Regions from separate parts of the Luteibacter sp. 3190 genome, predicted to be linked through region 1. Evidence: predicted binding sites of a transcription regulator. Region 1 holds the regulator's gene; the other holds the start of a gene.
What was found. The regulator FliA, encoded in region 1, starts transcription of late flagellar genes. The targets are predictions, from matches to a motif close to TAAAGTTTNNCNNNCNNNGGCCGATAA.
Positions count from the first base shown of each region.

Region 2: the regulator FliA is predicted to act here: its motif matches at 2,990-3,016, upstream of J2X58_RS06875 (GGDEF domain-containing protein).

Region 1 covers NZ_JAVDUO010000001.1:2,106,023-2,113,492, reverse strand. The annotation lists gene flhB (flagellar biosynthesis protein FlhB) at 1-81, shown strand, start outside; gene flhA (flagellar biosynthesis protein FlhA) at 84-2,192, shown strand; gene flhF (flagellar biosynthesis protein FlhF) at 2,287-3,624, shown strand; gene J2X58_RS09535 (P-loop NTPase) at 3,689-4,564, shown strand; gene J2X58_RS09530 (RNA polymerase sigma factor FliA) at 4,561-5,292, shown strand; gene cheY (chemotaxis response regulator CheY) at 5,353-5,754, shown strand; gene J2X58_RS09520 (protein phosphatase CheZ) at 5,763-6,404, shown strand; gene J2X58_RS09515 (chemotaxis protein CheA) at 6,413-7,470, shown strand, end outside.
Region 2 covers NZ_JAVDUO010000001.1:1,505,060-1,512,529, forward strand. The annotation lists gene J2X58_RS06855 (S9 family peptidase) at 1-384, opposite strand, end outside; gene J2X58_RS06860 (GNAT family N-acetyltransferase) at 578-868, opposite strand; gene J2X58_RS06865 (CorA family divalent cation transporter) at 1,019-1,981, shown strand; gene J2X58_RS06870 (oxygenase MpaB family protein) at 1,984-2,913, shown strand; gene J2X58_RS06875 (GGDEF domain-containing protein) at 3,150-4,208, shown strand; gene J2X58_RS06880 (alpha-ketoglutarate-dependent dioxygenase AlkB) at 4,217-4,840, opposite strand; gene sodC (superoxide dismutase family protein) at 4,848-5,378, opposite strand; gene J2X58_RS06890 (pseudouridine synthase) at 5,492-6,199, opposite strand; gene J2X58_RS06895 (methyltransferase) at 6,196-7,254, opposite strand; gene J2X58_RS06900 (RNA-binding S4 domain-containing protein) at 7,326-7,470, opposite strand, start outside.

The DNA.
Region 1 (7,470 bases):
GCCATGGGCGACCTGCCGCCCGACCTGCCCCGGCAGGAGATCGACCCGGACCTCCTGGGTCCCTACAGAATGGATAACTGACGATGGCAGCTTCCCCCAGCTTCATGGGCACGTTCCGCCAGATTGGCCGCCGCGGCATCGCGGCGCCGGTGGCGATGCTGATCATGCTCGGCATGATGATGCTGCCCCTGCCGCCGTTCATGCTCGACCTGCTGTTCACCTTCAACATCGCGCTGTCGCTGGTGATCCTGCTGGCCACGATGTACGTGATGCGGCCGCTGGAGCTGGCGTCGTTCCCCACCGTGGTGCTGTTCGCCACGCTGCTTCGCCTGGCGCTGAACATCGCGTCGACGCGCGTCGTCCTGCTCCACGGCCACAACGGCCCGGGAGCGGCGGGCAAGGTGATCGAGGCGTTCGGCGAATTCGTCATCGGCGGCAACTTCGCCGTGGGTTTCGTCGTCTTCGCCATCCTGACGATCATCAACTTCGTGGTCGTCACCAAGGGTGCCACCCGCGTGTCCGAAGTGACGGCGCGCTTCACCCTCGACGCGATGCCCGGCAAGCAGATGGCGATCGACGCCGACCTCAACGCCGGTCTGCTGACGCAGGAGCAGGCGCGCGAGCGCCGGCAGGAGGTCCGCGAGGAAGCCGACTTCTACGGCTCGATGGACGGTGCCTCCAAGTTCGTCCGCGGCGACGCGACGGCCGGCATCCTGATCCTCGCGATCAACATCATCGGCGGCTTCTTCATCGGCATGCTCCAGCACGGCCTCTCGGCCGGCGAGGCGGCGCGCACCTATACGCTGCTGACCATCGGCGACGGCCTGGTGGCGCAGGTGCCGGGCCTGATGCTCTCGATCGCCACCGCCGTGATCGTCACCCGCGTGTCGAAGTCCCAGGAAATGGGCAAACACGTCATGGGGCAGCTGTTCGGCCAGCCGAAGGCGCTGGGCGTCGCGGCGGTCGTGCTCGGCACGATGGGCCTGATCCCGGGCATGCCGAACATCCCGTTCCTGATCCTCGCCGGCGTGGCCGGCTTCGGCGCGTGGAAGTTGCACCGCAAGCAGCTCGACGCGGCCGCGGGCATCGTGTCCGGCGCGGGCACGCCGGGTACCGAGCTGGCGCTCGAGTCGGCGCCGCCGGCCGAGCGTCTCGAACTGTCGTGGGAGGACGTGGCGCAGGTCGACACGATCGGCCTGGAGGTCGGCTACCGCCTGATCCCGCTCGTGGACAAGGCGCAGGGCGGCGAGCTCATGGCGCGGATCAAGTCCGTGCGTCGCAAGCTTTCGCAGGAACTCGGCTTCCTCGTGCCGTCGGTGCACATCCGCGACAACCTCGACCTCGTGCCCCACGGCTATCGCATCTCGCTGATGGGCGTGCCGATGGGCGAAGCCGAGATCCACACCGAGCGCATGCTGGCGATCGATCCGGGCCGCGTGCACGGCACGATCAACGGCATCGCCACGCGCGATCCGGCCTTCGGCCTCGACGCCGTCTGGATCGAGCCGGGCCTGCGCGAGCACGCGCAGACGCTGGGCTACACGGTGGTCGATCCCGCCACCGTCATCGCGACGCACCTCTCGCACATCCTGCAGAACCACGCGCACGAGCTCATCGGCCACCAGGACGTCCAGCAGCTCCTCGACCGCCTCGCGCAGCAGACCCCGAAGCTCGTGGAAGACCTGGTGCCCAAGCGCCTGTCGCTCGGCGCGGTGGTCAAGGTGCTGCAGAACCTGCTCGCCGAGCGCGTGCCCATCCGCAACTTCCGCGGCATCGTGGAATCGCTCGCCGAGCATGCGGGCCAGAGCCAGGATCCGGGCGTCCTCGCCGCCGCGGTGCGCGTCACCCTCGGCCGCCAGATCGTGCAGGAGATCGCGGGTCTCGGCACGGAAGTGCCTGTCATTACTTTGGCGCCGGATCTCGAACAGATCCTGCTGCAGTCGCTCCAGGGTGGCGGTCCCGCCGGCGCCGCGGTCGAGCCGGGTCTGGCGGACCGCCTCCAGCAGTCGGTCGCGGAGGCCTCGCGGCGGCAGGAAGCGGCCGGGGAACCGGCGGTGCTCCTGGTGTCGCCGGCGTTGCGTCCATGGCTTTCGCGCTTCACGCGTCATGTGGCCCAAAACCTGCATGTACTCGCCTACAACGAGGTTCCGGACAACCGGCGCGTCAAGCTGGTGACGGCCCTCGGGCGATAGGACTTGAGACGTCGCGCGGAGAACGCGGGGCGCAAGCGGAAGAAACTGATGGCGTCCCCGCGACGGGCGCCAGGACGAAGACAGGATCGAAGGCATGAAAATCAAACGATTCGTTGCTCCCGACATGCGCCAGGCCATGCGCCAGGTCCGTGACGAACAGGGTCCCGACGCGGTGATCCTGTCGACGCGTCGGATGGACGACGGTATCGAGATCATCGCCGCCCTCGATTACGACGAGGCCCTGGTCCGCGAGGCCGGTTTCGGCATCGACGCGCCGGCGCCGAAGCGCGAAGAGGCGCCGATCCGCGCCCAGCGCGACGAAGCCGAGCGCGCCGCGCGCATCGACCAGGCCCGCGCCGCGACCGCCGCCGCCGTGGAACGCGCCGCGAAGGCGGGCCTCGCCGGGACGGGCAACGCGCCGCAGCGTCAGTCCAGCGCCGCGCTCGCCGCGAGCGTCGCCGACGTGGTCCGCGCGGCCACGGTCGCCCCGGCCAACGATGCCGCCGTCAACGGCGTGCGCGCCGAGATCAACAACCTGCGCGAGATGCTCGAAGTGCAGCTCTCGACGCTCGCCTGGAATCAGATGGACCGCGACCAGCCGCTGCGCGCCCGCGTGCTGCGCGAGATGACCCGTCTGGGCATCGACGGCGACGTCGCCCGCTCGCTCAGCGCCGAACTGCCGCCGGGCATGACGGCCGAGCAGGCGCGGTATCTGCCGCTCGGTATCCTGTCCCGTCACATTCGCACGTCGGGTCGCAACTTCGACACCGTCGGTGGCGGCGTCACCGCGCTGGTCGGCACCACTGGCGTCGGCAAGACGACGACCATCGCCAAGCTCGCCGCGCGCGCGGTGCTTCGCCACGGCGCGTCGAACGTCGCCCTGATCAGCGCCGACCAGTACCGCATCGGCGCCGGCGCCCAGCTTGAGCATTACGGCCGGTTGCTCGGCGTGCGCGTGTTCAACGCCCACGACGCCACCAGCCTGCGCAACGTGCTGTTGCAGCTGCGCGGCCGTCATACCGTGCTGGTCGACACCGCGGGCCTCGCCGGCAACGATCCCAAGCTGCAACAGCAGTTCGAGACGCTGCGCGCGACCTCCGACGTCCGCGTCTGCCTGGTGCTCGCCGCCAACGCGCAGGCGCAGGCGATCGACAACGCCATCCGCGCCTATGCGCCGCTGGCGCCGCAGAGCGCGATCCTCACCAAGCTCGACGAAGCGCCGCTGATCGGCGGCGCCCTCTCGGCGGTGATCCGCCACGGCATGCCGCTGGACTACACCACGGATGGTCAGCGCGTGCCCGAAGACATCGCCACGGCCGACGCGCGCAAGCTCGTCTGCCTGGCCGCACAGCTCCTCAAGCAGCGCAACGACGAACCCGACGACGCCGTCCTGGCCGAACGGTTCGGCCTCTCACCCCCGGCGATGGCCTGACCGGCCGCGCCGCGCCCGCCCGACTCCCTGCGTGACTCCGTCCCATTCCTGCAGTGATCTTTCTATGAACACACACGTCGATACGACCCAGGCCGCCGGCCTCAACTGGCTCGCCGACCGCCGGCCCACCCGCAGCATCGCGATCGCGGGCGGCAAGGGCGGCGTGGGCAAGACCACGGTGGCCGTGAACCTCGGCATGGCCCTGGCCATGGGCGGGCGCGACGTGCTGTTGCTGGACGCCGACCTCGCGATGGCGAACATCGACGTGCTCCTCGGCCTCCAGCCCACGCGGCACCTCGGGCACATGCTCGAAGGCGAATGCGCCATCGAGGACCTGGTGCTCCCGGCCGCGCACGGCCTGAAGGTCATCCCGGCCACGTCCGGCGCCCGTCGCATGGCCCAGCTGCCGAACATCGAGCACGCCGCGGTCATCCGCGCGTTCGACGAGTACACGTTGCCCCCCGAATACCTGATCGTCGACACGGCCGCCGGCATCTCCGACAGCGTGTCGATGTTCGCCGCGGCGTCCGACGAGGTGGTGGTGGTGGTCTGCGACGAGCCTGCCTCGCTGACCGACGCCTATGCCCTGATCAAGGTCATGAGCCGCGAGTTCGCGGTCAACCGCTTCCGCATCGTGGCGAACATGGTCCGGCACGCCCAGGAAGGCCGCCAGCTGTTCGAGAAGCTGTCCCGGGTCACCAACCGCTTCCTCGACGTGTCGCTCGATTTCATGGGGATGGTGCCGCACGACGAGTACCTGCGCCAGGCCATCCGCCGCCAGGCGGCGGTCGTCGACGCCTGGCCGAGCAGCCGCTCCGCGGTCGGATTCAAGAATCTGGCCAGGTCGGTCGATACATGGGGTGAACCCGAGCCCCGCGCGCAGGGCCGTATCGGTTTCTTCGCCGAACGGTCCCACCTGGGGGGAGGGCTGCCACTGTGAGTGTCGCGACCGAATACCTGGAGATCACGCGGATTCCGCCTGACCAACTGGTGAGGACTCACGCGCCGCTGGTGCGCCGCATCGCCTATCACCTGATGGGCAGGCTGCCGCCAAGCGTGGATGCTAACGACCTCATGCAGGCCGGGATGATCGGACTGCTCGAGGCCGCGAGGAATTATTCGCCGACTCGCGCGGCCAGCTTCGAAACCTATGCGGGCATCCGCATACGTGGCGCCATGCTGGACGAACTGCGCAAGACGGACTGGACCCCGCGCTCCGTCCACCGGAAGTTGCGCGAGGTGGCGGAGGTGACGAGGCAGATCGAAAACGAGACGGGCGCGGATGCCGAAGACGCGGAAGTGATGAAGCGGCTGGGCATCGACGCCATGGAATACAACCAGATCCTGGCCGACGCGGCGAGCGCGCGGTTGCTGAGCCTGACGGCGCCCGAAGGCGACGAGGGCGCGGCGATCGACGTCGCGGACCCGGACGCCACGGGCCCGGAAGGATTGTTCGAGCAGGAAGGCCTGCGCGACGCGCTGGCGCAGTCCATCGACGGACTGCCCGAGCGCGAGAAGCTGGTCATGTCGCTGTACTACGATGAAGAACTCAACCTGAAGGAAATCGGTGCGGTGCTGGGGGTGAGCGAATCGCGGGTGTGCCAGATCCATGGCCAGGCCCTGATCCGCCTCCGTGCTCGCATGTCGGGTTGGAAAGACAAGCATTGACGGCATCCCGGTGCCGTCGCCGGTAAGAAGCACGCGCGGTCAGCAAGGCGGAGACGAGTTTTGGACAAGAACATGAAGATCCTCGTGGTGGACGATTTCTCCACCATGCGACGCATCGTCAGGAACCTGCTGGTGGAGCTCGGCTTCACCAACACCCTGATCCAGGAAGCCGAAGACGGCAACGCGGCCCTCGCAATGCTGCGCTCGCAATCCTTCGACCTCGTGGTCACCGACTGGAACATGCCCAACATGACGGGCATCGAGCTCCTGCGCGCCATCCGCGCGGACGCCGCGCTCAAGGCGTTGCCGGTGCTGATGGTCACCGCCGAGAACAATCGCGACCAGATCATCGCCGCCGCGCAGAGCGGCGTGAACGGCTACGTCGTGAAGCCGTTCACGGCCGTCACGCTGAAGGAAAAACTCGACAAGATCTTCGAGCGGCTCGCCGCGGCCGCCGGCTAAGGATGACCATGAACACGATGCTTTCCAGCGGCCGCGACGTCGCCCCCGAACTGCGCGAACTCTTCGAGGCCGACGACAGCGTGGCCTTCGAGCACGCGCTCGACAACCTCCTGCGCACGCGCGAGCAGCACATCTTCCTCGCGCTCGGTCACCTCGCGCGCGACCTGCACGAGTCGGCACGCCGCCTTGCCGCCGATATCTCCACCGACGGCGTCCCGGGCAACATGAGCGACGCGCGCAAGCATCTGCGCGACGTCCTCGAGATGAGCTCGCAGGCGGCCCACCGCACGCTCGACTTCAGCGAGAAGCTGCGCCCCCAGGCGCAGGCGCTGGCCCGCCAGGCCGACGAGGTGCTCGTGCTCGACCAGGCCGATCCGGCGTTCGCCAGCAACGCGACGGCACTGGCCGTGCGCGTGGGCGACTTCGCGCAGAGTTGCGACATCGGGTTCGGCGAAATGGTCGAAGCCCAGTCCTGGCAGGACCTCTCCGGCCAGCGCGTGGCGCAGGTCGAGGCGTTCATGGCGAAGGTCGAATCCTCGCTCGTGGAGCTGGTGCGGCTCACGGGGTCGCTCGCGGGCGGCGCGGCACCGGCGGCCGACAAGGTCAGCCAGGACGAAGTGGACCGCCTGCTCAGCGAATTCGGGTTCTGAGCGCGCTTATGAGCGTGGAGCTGGACAACGAGCTTCTCAACGTCTTCCTCATCGAGGCGCGGGAACTGCTCGAGAGCCTGGGCGAACAGCTGGTGGACCTCGAGTCCACGCCCGGCGACGTCGAACTGCTGAACGCGGTGTTCCGCGCATTCCATACCGTCAAGGGTGGCGCGGGCTTCCTCGGCCTCAATCCGATGGTCGAGCTGTGCCATCGCGCGGAAGATCTCCTCAACGAGGCCCGCAACGGCGCGATCGTGCTCGATGCGGGCTTCATGGACGCGCTGCTGGAATCGCTCGACCTGCTCAACGACATGATGCGCGCCGCCGACGGTGGCGTGCCGATCGAAGCCGCGCCTCGTTCGCTGCTCGATCGCCTGCTCATTCCCGGCCGCGCGGCGACGGCGGCACCGGTGGCGCTCGCGGCACCCGTGGCGGTCGCCGCCAGCGCACCCGCGCGCGCGCACGATCCGATCGAAGACGAATTCGAGGCGATGCTCGACGCCGCCCGCAGCGATCGGGCGCCCACGCCGGCACCGTCCGGCACCATTTCCGACGACGAGTTCGAAGCGCTGCTCGACTCGCTTTACGGCACGGCTGCGCCGGGCTCCGAGCCCGTCGGCGTCGTTCCGGCACCGGTGGTTGAGGCTCCGGCGCCAGCCACCGACCCGAACGCCATCAGCGACGACGAATTCGAGGCGCTGCTCGACAGCCTGCATGGCACGGCCGCGCCCGGCACCACGCCGATTGCGGCGCCCGAGCCGCTTGCGCCGGCGGCGGTGGCAGCGACCGCGGCGCCCGTCGCCCCGGCTCCCGCGTCCAGCACCGACGACACATCGGCGAAGCCGAAAGCCGCGACCGAAAAACGCGGCGCCCAGACGGCCGACACCACCGTCCGCGTCGACACGCACCGCCTCGACGGTCTCGTCGACGCCGCGGGCGAACTCGTGCTGGTGCGCAACCGCCTGAGCAACCTCGCGCCACGCGGCACGAACGATCCCATGGAGCGCGCGATCGGCGAGCTCGAGCGCGTGGCCGAAGATCTGCAGAACGCCGTGCTGCGCATGCG
Region 2 (7,470 bases), 600 kb from region 1:
GATGTCGGCGACATGGATGTCGTTCTGCCTGCCCTCTTCCACGCCTGGCGCCTTGCCGGCGCAGTCGGAGAGGAACGCGAGGTGCCGCGAATCGGGCGCCCAGACGGCGCCGGTCTCGCCGCAGCCCCTGCTGGCCGTGACGCGGCGGGCGTTGCGTCCGTCGGCGTCGGCCACTTCGAGCACGGGCTTGCCGTTGGTCTTCACCGTCCAGGCGAGGTGCTTCGCGTCGGGCGAGAGGGAGACGGAGCCGATGCTGCGAACCTTGCCGAGCGATTCGAGGATCGCGGCGATCCGCGGGTCTTCCCCGGTCTTCGCCGGTGTGTCGGCCTGGGCCACGCCCGCGCATGCCAGCGCGACGGCGGCGACGATCCACTTGGTACGCATCGATGGGTCCCGCTCTCTGATCGAAACCCAAAACCTAACACGTACCTGAACGAGGATGTAGGAGCGCGCCCTGCGCGCGACATCTTTCGATGACAGACCACGAGCTGGCGCCGCAGCTTGCCGGCTGCGCGAAACGATGTCGCGCGCAGGGCGCGCTCCTACCGCCCCGTGACGCGATCGACCATGTGCTGGCTCAGGCCAGCAAATGCGCGTACTCGGGATTGCGCCGGAACCACGTCGCGGCGTAGCTGCAGGCGGGCGTCACCTTCCAGTGCTTCGCCTCGGCGGTCTGCACCGCGAACTTCGTCAGCAGCGCGGCGATGCCGCGGCCTCCGACCGGCGAGGGAACGCCCGTATGGGTGATCACCATCGTCTTGTCCTGCAGCCGGTACTCCACCTCGCAGTCGTAGCCATCGACGACCGCCCTGAATACCTGGTTCGCCTCGTCGTGGATGATTTCCAGCGGTTTGGCCACGTCGCTCATCGTTCTCTCCGGCATGGGGTCGTGCGCCAAGCATGCGCGTCTCCGGCGGCCGACGCCATCCACGTGGCGCAAACGCCGCGGGCGTAAACTGCCGTACGTTCCGGCCTCGCGGCCGGTGATTTCCTGCGAATCGCGAGGCCACGAGCGCACGTGCTGACCATCCACGAGCAAGGACACAGCGGACCGCCCGCCCCCTGGAAGCCCGGCATGGGGCGTCCGGACAAGCCGATCTGGATCGACCTGTTCGATCCTTCACAGGAAGAGCGTGCCTGCGCCGCGGAGATCACCGGCCTCCGCATCCCGGAGCGCGGCGACGTGGACAACCTCGCGCTGTCGAGCCGCATCCGCACCGACGACGACGCGATGTACCTGTCCATCCCCTATTTCGCGGACAGCGCGAACGGGCACAAGGCGGCGCCGGTCGGCATCGTGGTGACCGACCGGGTGCTGATGACGCTCCGCTTCGCCCCCTCCCCCGCCTTCGATCTCGCGAACGAAAGCTGCAACGTGCATCGCTGGGAGTCGAGCGCGGACGTCCTGGCGACGCTCATCGAAGCCATCGTGAACCTCGCCGCGAAGCGGATGGAAGACGTCTCGGCCGACCTGAAGAAGCTTTCCGACCGCATCTTCACCCGCGAACGCATCGGCACGCCGGCGCTGCGCAACTGCATGCTCGAGGTCGGCCGCCTCGAGGGCGAGCAGGCGCGCAACCGCTCGTCGATGCTGGGCGTGCAGCGCATCGTCTCGTTCGTGCGCGCGAAGAAACCCGACTGGATGCCCGACGAGGTGGAGCTGCGGTTGCGCGTCGTCGACCACGACCTGCGCACGCTCGACGAGTTCGACGACCAGCTGACGAACAAGCTGCAGTTCCTGCTCGATGCCAGCCTCGGCTTCATCAGTACCGACCAGAACCACGTGATGAAGGTGCTCACCGTCACCTCGGTGGCGACGATTCCTCCCGTGATCCTCGCGGGCATCTGGGGCATGAACTTCAAGCGGATGCCCGAGCTCGACTGGACGTTCGGCTACCCGCTCGCGCTCGGCGCCATCGCGCTGAGCATCCTGCTGCCCGTGCTGTTCTTCAAATGGCGGGGCTGGCTGTCGGGCGACTGATCATGGGAGCGTTCGGCCATCTCCTGCGACCGGCCGCGGGCCCCATCCGCCGCTGGGTGCTATCGGCGTTCCCGCGTCCGCAGACCGGCGCCATCGACTACGACCATCCCGCGGGCGATCCCGGCCTGTTCGGTCCCTCCAGCGTCACCTGGCGCGTGCATGCCGACTTCTGCGGCATGCTGGCGGGCGGCCTGTGCGCGCTCTACCTGCAGACGCTGCATCCGCGTGCGCTGGCCGGCGTTTGGGATCACTCCAACTTCCGCGAGGACCTCGTCGGCCGGCTGCGACGGACCACCGCCTTCGTCGGCGGCACCACGTATGCCCCCACCGCTGCCGCGCAAGGGATGATCGAGCACGTGCGGCGCATCCACGCGCAGGTCCGCGGCAGCGACGAAGCCGGCGTGCCCTATGCCGCCGACGACCCCGACCTGCTCACCTGGGTCCACGTCAGCGAGATGTCGAGCTTCCTCGCGGGGTATCGGGCGTATGGCCCGCTGGACGTCCCCGCCCGGATCGCCGATGCGTATCTGGACGAGACGCGCCGCGTGGCCGAGGCACTCGGCGCGCGCGACGTGCCGGGTTCCGTGGCGGCTCTGGACGCGTACATCGACCACGTGCGGCCGACGCTCGTCTACGGCGAACGCTCGCGCGTCGTGCTCGACGTCCTGGCGCGCCTCGACCTGCCGGTACCCCTGGCGGGGCTTTCCCGCGACGTCTTCCTGCATGCCGGCGCCGCGTTGCTTCCGCCCTGGGCGAACGAGCTTCTCGGCCGGTCGGAGCAAGACCTCCGCAAGGCGCGGCTGGCATCGGCGGCGCTACGCCGCATGGCGCCCCTGTTCCGCGCCGCGCTCACCGAAGGCGTCGCCTCGCGCTCGTGCCGCAGGGTCGGCGTCGATCCCGGGATTCTCGACCGCTGGCCGACCACCCCCTAACGCACTCCTTCACGTTTGTTAAGACCAACGACTGCGACCTCCTTCACATTTCCTTACATCCAGCCCACTTTTCCCCTAAAGTTTCCGGCTGGACCGCCGTAATTACTTGCTGGGGACATGCCAGTCGGGGTTCGGCAGACATGCACACCGGGGCGCGATCCGGCCCGACTTCGGGGGAGGTGGTAAGTGCGAATCCGTAAGGTCAGTCACATCGTCGGCATGGGGACGCTCCCGACATGAGAGCACCCTGGCATGCCCTTGCCGGCGTGATGCCGGAGTCGCGCCTGCTCGCGTCCGTGGCGGAGTTCACGCACCACCGGGACATCGACGCGCTGGACCATAGCGTGGTGCTCTCACTCGCCGAACTCGTCTCCGTCAACAGCGTCACGTTGTGCAAGCGCGGCGACAGCATGAACCACCCCGTCGAATCGATCGTGGTGTGCTCGCGCAAGCCGGACGGCGCGTTCGTCGTCGAGGCGATCGATCCCATCCGCGAGGGCGATCCCATCGACACCATCGTGTGCGCGATGGAGATGCTCGAGGCGATCAGCGACGTCACCGACGACGGCATCAGCCGCCTCGTCATACCGATCCAGCGCGACAACGCGGCCATCGGCGCACTGATGCTCGAATCCGAAGATGCGCTCGACCACGTCCGCACGATGGTCGAGGGGTTCGCGCGCATCTATGGCAACTACATTGCCCTGCTCAACGACAGCGAGCGCGACAAGCTCACCGGCCTGTACAACCGCCGCAGTTTCGAGCAGCGCCTGCAGCGCCTGCTGAAGCTCCAGCGCCAGCGCGCGCGGGGCCCATCCGACGACGGCGTGCCGGGCGACCGCGTGTCGCAGCTCTACCTCGCCATCCTCGACATCGACCACTTCAAGCGCATCAACGACACCTATGGCCACGTGTACGGGGACGAGGTGATCCTGATGCTCGCGCAGCAGATGCGCGCGTGCTTCCGCTCCAGCGACGTGCTGTTCCGCTTCGGCGGCGAGGAGTTCGTCGTGCTGCTCGCCGCGCAGGACGACGCGGAGGTTCACGACGTCCTGGACCGCTTCCGGACGTTCGTCGGCGCCCACGCCTATCCGCAGGTCGGACACGTGACCGTCAGCGTGGGCTATGCGCGCATCACGGAGCACGATTACCCGGAGATCGTGCTCGACCGTGCGGACAAGGCGCTGTATTTCGCCAAGCAGCACGGTCGCGACAGCGTGCACGGATACGAGACGCTCGCGGCGCTCGGCGAACTGAGCGCTCCGGTGGCGCTGGGCAGCATCGACCTGTTCTGAGCACGCCCTCAGGCGGGCTGGCGATGCGTCACGTAGCGGCGCCCGCCGGCCTTGCCGCCCGGGCGGACGCGGAAGGCCAGGCTGATCCGTGGCCCGACCGTCGTCCGCGTCTTCGGGATGCCGTGGTCGTAGTGGAACTGCGTGGCGTAACTCATCGTCAGCAGGCTGCCGGCTTCCATGTCGAGGTCGAAACGCCGCTTCGGCGGCTCGCGCTCGCGCAGGGTCATGCGGCGCGTGGCGCCGAGGGAGAGCAGCGCGATCGGCGCGCCCTCGACCAGCTCCTCGATGTGATCGTTGTGCGGCGCCACGCTGTCCTGTCCGTCGCGATACAGGTTCAGCCCGACCGACGTGTACGCGATGCCGCTGCGCGCGATGACGATGGCGGCGGCTTCCGCGATCGCCGAAGGAAGGCCGGCCTCGTCCAGCGCGTAGTGCTGCACCAGACGCGGCACGGCGACGTCGCGTCCGTACATGGCCCGGCGCTGCGCCTCCCAGGGAATCTCCGCCTGCAACGACGCGAACCAGTCCGCGGCCTGCCCGGGCGGGACGACGCCGGGCTCGTACGCGAACCGCCCGTGCTCGTCGTCGACGATCACGAGCGGTCCGGAGGCGAACAACCCACCTTGCGACATGGCTTCCTTACTTGACGACGCCGCAGGCGATGCGGGCACCGCCGCCGCCGAGGGCTTCGGGCTTGTCGGAGTAATTGTCGCCGCCCGCGTGGATCATCAGCGCGTGGCCCTTGAGCGTGGCGAGCGACTTCAGGTTCGGCGCGGTGACGGCCGTGGTGTCCGTGCCGTCGGCACCCACGGTGATCTTCGGCAGGTCGCCCTCATGGCCGGCGGTCGAGTCCGGGCCTTCGTGCTTGCCCGTCTTGTTCGGGTCGTAATGGCCGCCGGCGGCGAGCGCCGCGCCCTTCTTGCCGTCCTTCTCGCCCGGGGCGCAGCTCGGCTTCTCGTGCAGGTGGAAGCCATGCTCGCCGGGCGGCAGACCCTTCAGGTCGGGCGTGAAGACGAGGCCACCGGCGCTCTCGGTCACGGTGACCTTGCCGACCGAGGCGCCCGCCCCGTCGGCGGTGACGAGGGTCAGGGGCACGACCACGCTCTTCTCGGCGGCCTGGGCGGCGACGCAGACCACGAGCCCGGCCAGGGCGACGGCGATTCGTTTCATCTTGCACACTCCTTGGGGTCGAAAGACTTCCCGATACTGCATCGGGTGTGCACGAGGCGTCCATAACAAAAGCGGCGCACGGTGCGGAAGCGCGCGCCCTGTCAATGCGCGACTCAGCCGGGCGGCTGGAAGATGCGGGCCGTGTCGTCGGCGTCGAGCAGGCGCCACTCGCCTGGCGGGAGGCCGTCGAGGGACAGACCGCCCACCGCCACGCGCTCGAGGGTCTCCACGTGGTTGCCGACCGCGGCGAACATGCGGCGGACCTGATGATAGCGACCCTCCGTGAGCGTCAGGCGCGCGCGGCGCGGGCCGAGCACGTCGAGGCGCGCGGGCTCCAGCGGATCCGTCTCGCCGTCGAGCATCAGCGTGCCGGCGGCGAACGTCGCGCCTTCGTCGCCGCGCAGATCGTTCGCGAGCGTCGCCTCATAGACTTTCGACACCGAGGCCTTCGGCGAGATGATCCGGTGCAGAAGCTGGCCATCGTCGGTGAACAGCAGGAGGCCCGAGGTATCGCGGTCGAGGCGTCCCACGGTCGAGAGCACCGGATCGCGCGCGGAAAAACGCGGCGGCAGGAGTTCGTACACCAGCCGGCCGGCGTCCTTGCGCGAGCACGTGTAGCCCACGGGCTTGTGCAGCATCAGGAGCATGCCCTGCGGCGGATCGAGCGGCGTGCCGTCGACGCGCACGTCGGCATGCTCCCGCTTGTCGTCGGCATAAAGCACCTCGCCGGTGGCGTCGGTGACCGCGCCTTCGCGGAACATGTCCGCGACCTGACGACGGCTGCCATAGCCGAGGTTCGCGAGGAGGCGTACGAGTTTCATCGGCGGGGTTCCCTTGCTTCGACGACCTTGAAGCCGTCCTTTTCGATCACGGTGCGCACGCTGGCGAAGCACGCGTCGAGCGTCGCTTCATAGGCGAGATGACGATTGGCCACCATCCAGAACCGGCCGCGCGCCGTAAGTCCCTTCGCGGCGGCGGCGATGAACGCGCGGCCGAGTGCCGGATCGTCGGCGCGTCCCTGGTGGAACGGTGGATTGGAGACGATCACGTCGTAGCCCGCGTCGATGCCCTGCGTCACGTCGTGCCAGCGCACCGATGTCGCGATGTCCCGGCCCGTCCTCGAGACCGACGCCGCGATGTTCGTGCGTGCCGGCCCGAGGGCACGCGCTTCGGCCTCGTAGAGATCGACCGCGGCGATGCCGGCGCAGCGTTCGACGAGCGTGCACGCGAGGTAGCCGAATCCGGCACCGAGGTCCGCCGCCCTGCCGGCGAGGTCGTCCGGCAGTACGCTCGTCAGGAGCGCCGAGGCGCGATCGACGCGGTCCCAGGCGAACAGGCCGCGGCGACCGACGAAGCGACCGTCGTCGATCGGCAACGGCTCGTCCAGCGCCAGCCAGCGTTCGAGCAGCGCCGGATCGGGCGTCGCGCCGGGCCGCGTCCAGAACACGCGGCACTTGTGCTTGGAGAGATTCGACACGCCGCCGGCCAGCAGGGCGAGGTCGGCTTCGGCCGTCTTCGCGCCTTCGGCGTTCGGCACGCTGGCGACGACGATGCCCTTCGCATCGACGTGCGCCATGGCCTGCGCGAACAACGCGCGCGACTCCTCGCGCTGCCGCGTGGGCAGCACCATCACGAGGCGGAAGCGGCCTTCGGGGATCTCCGCCGTGGTGGTGAAGCCCGAGCGCTCGAGCGCATCCGCCGCCGGCAGGAACGACTGCTGCAGCGTCCATCCCGGGCGGCGCGCTTCGCGCAAGGCGAAGCCGTCGCGCGCGCGCAGGATCAGCACGCCGCCGTCCGCCGGCCAGGCGAGGTCGCCGGTGGCGAACGGCACGAACAGCGCGTCGAGCGCGTCATCGGAAGCGGTACCGGCGGACAACGCGGCGAACCTCTGGGTATCGGTGAGCCGGCTATTCTAGCGAAACCATCGCGGACGAGCCGCCGCGCCGATCAATCCTGCTCGGGCAGCACGCTGATTTCCTCGTCGCCGATCGTGACGACCTGCCCCGCGCGCACCTTGTACGTCTTGCGCAGCTCGACGGCGCCGTCGACGGAAACCAGGCCGTCGGCGACCAGGTGCTTGCCCTCGCCGCCG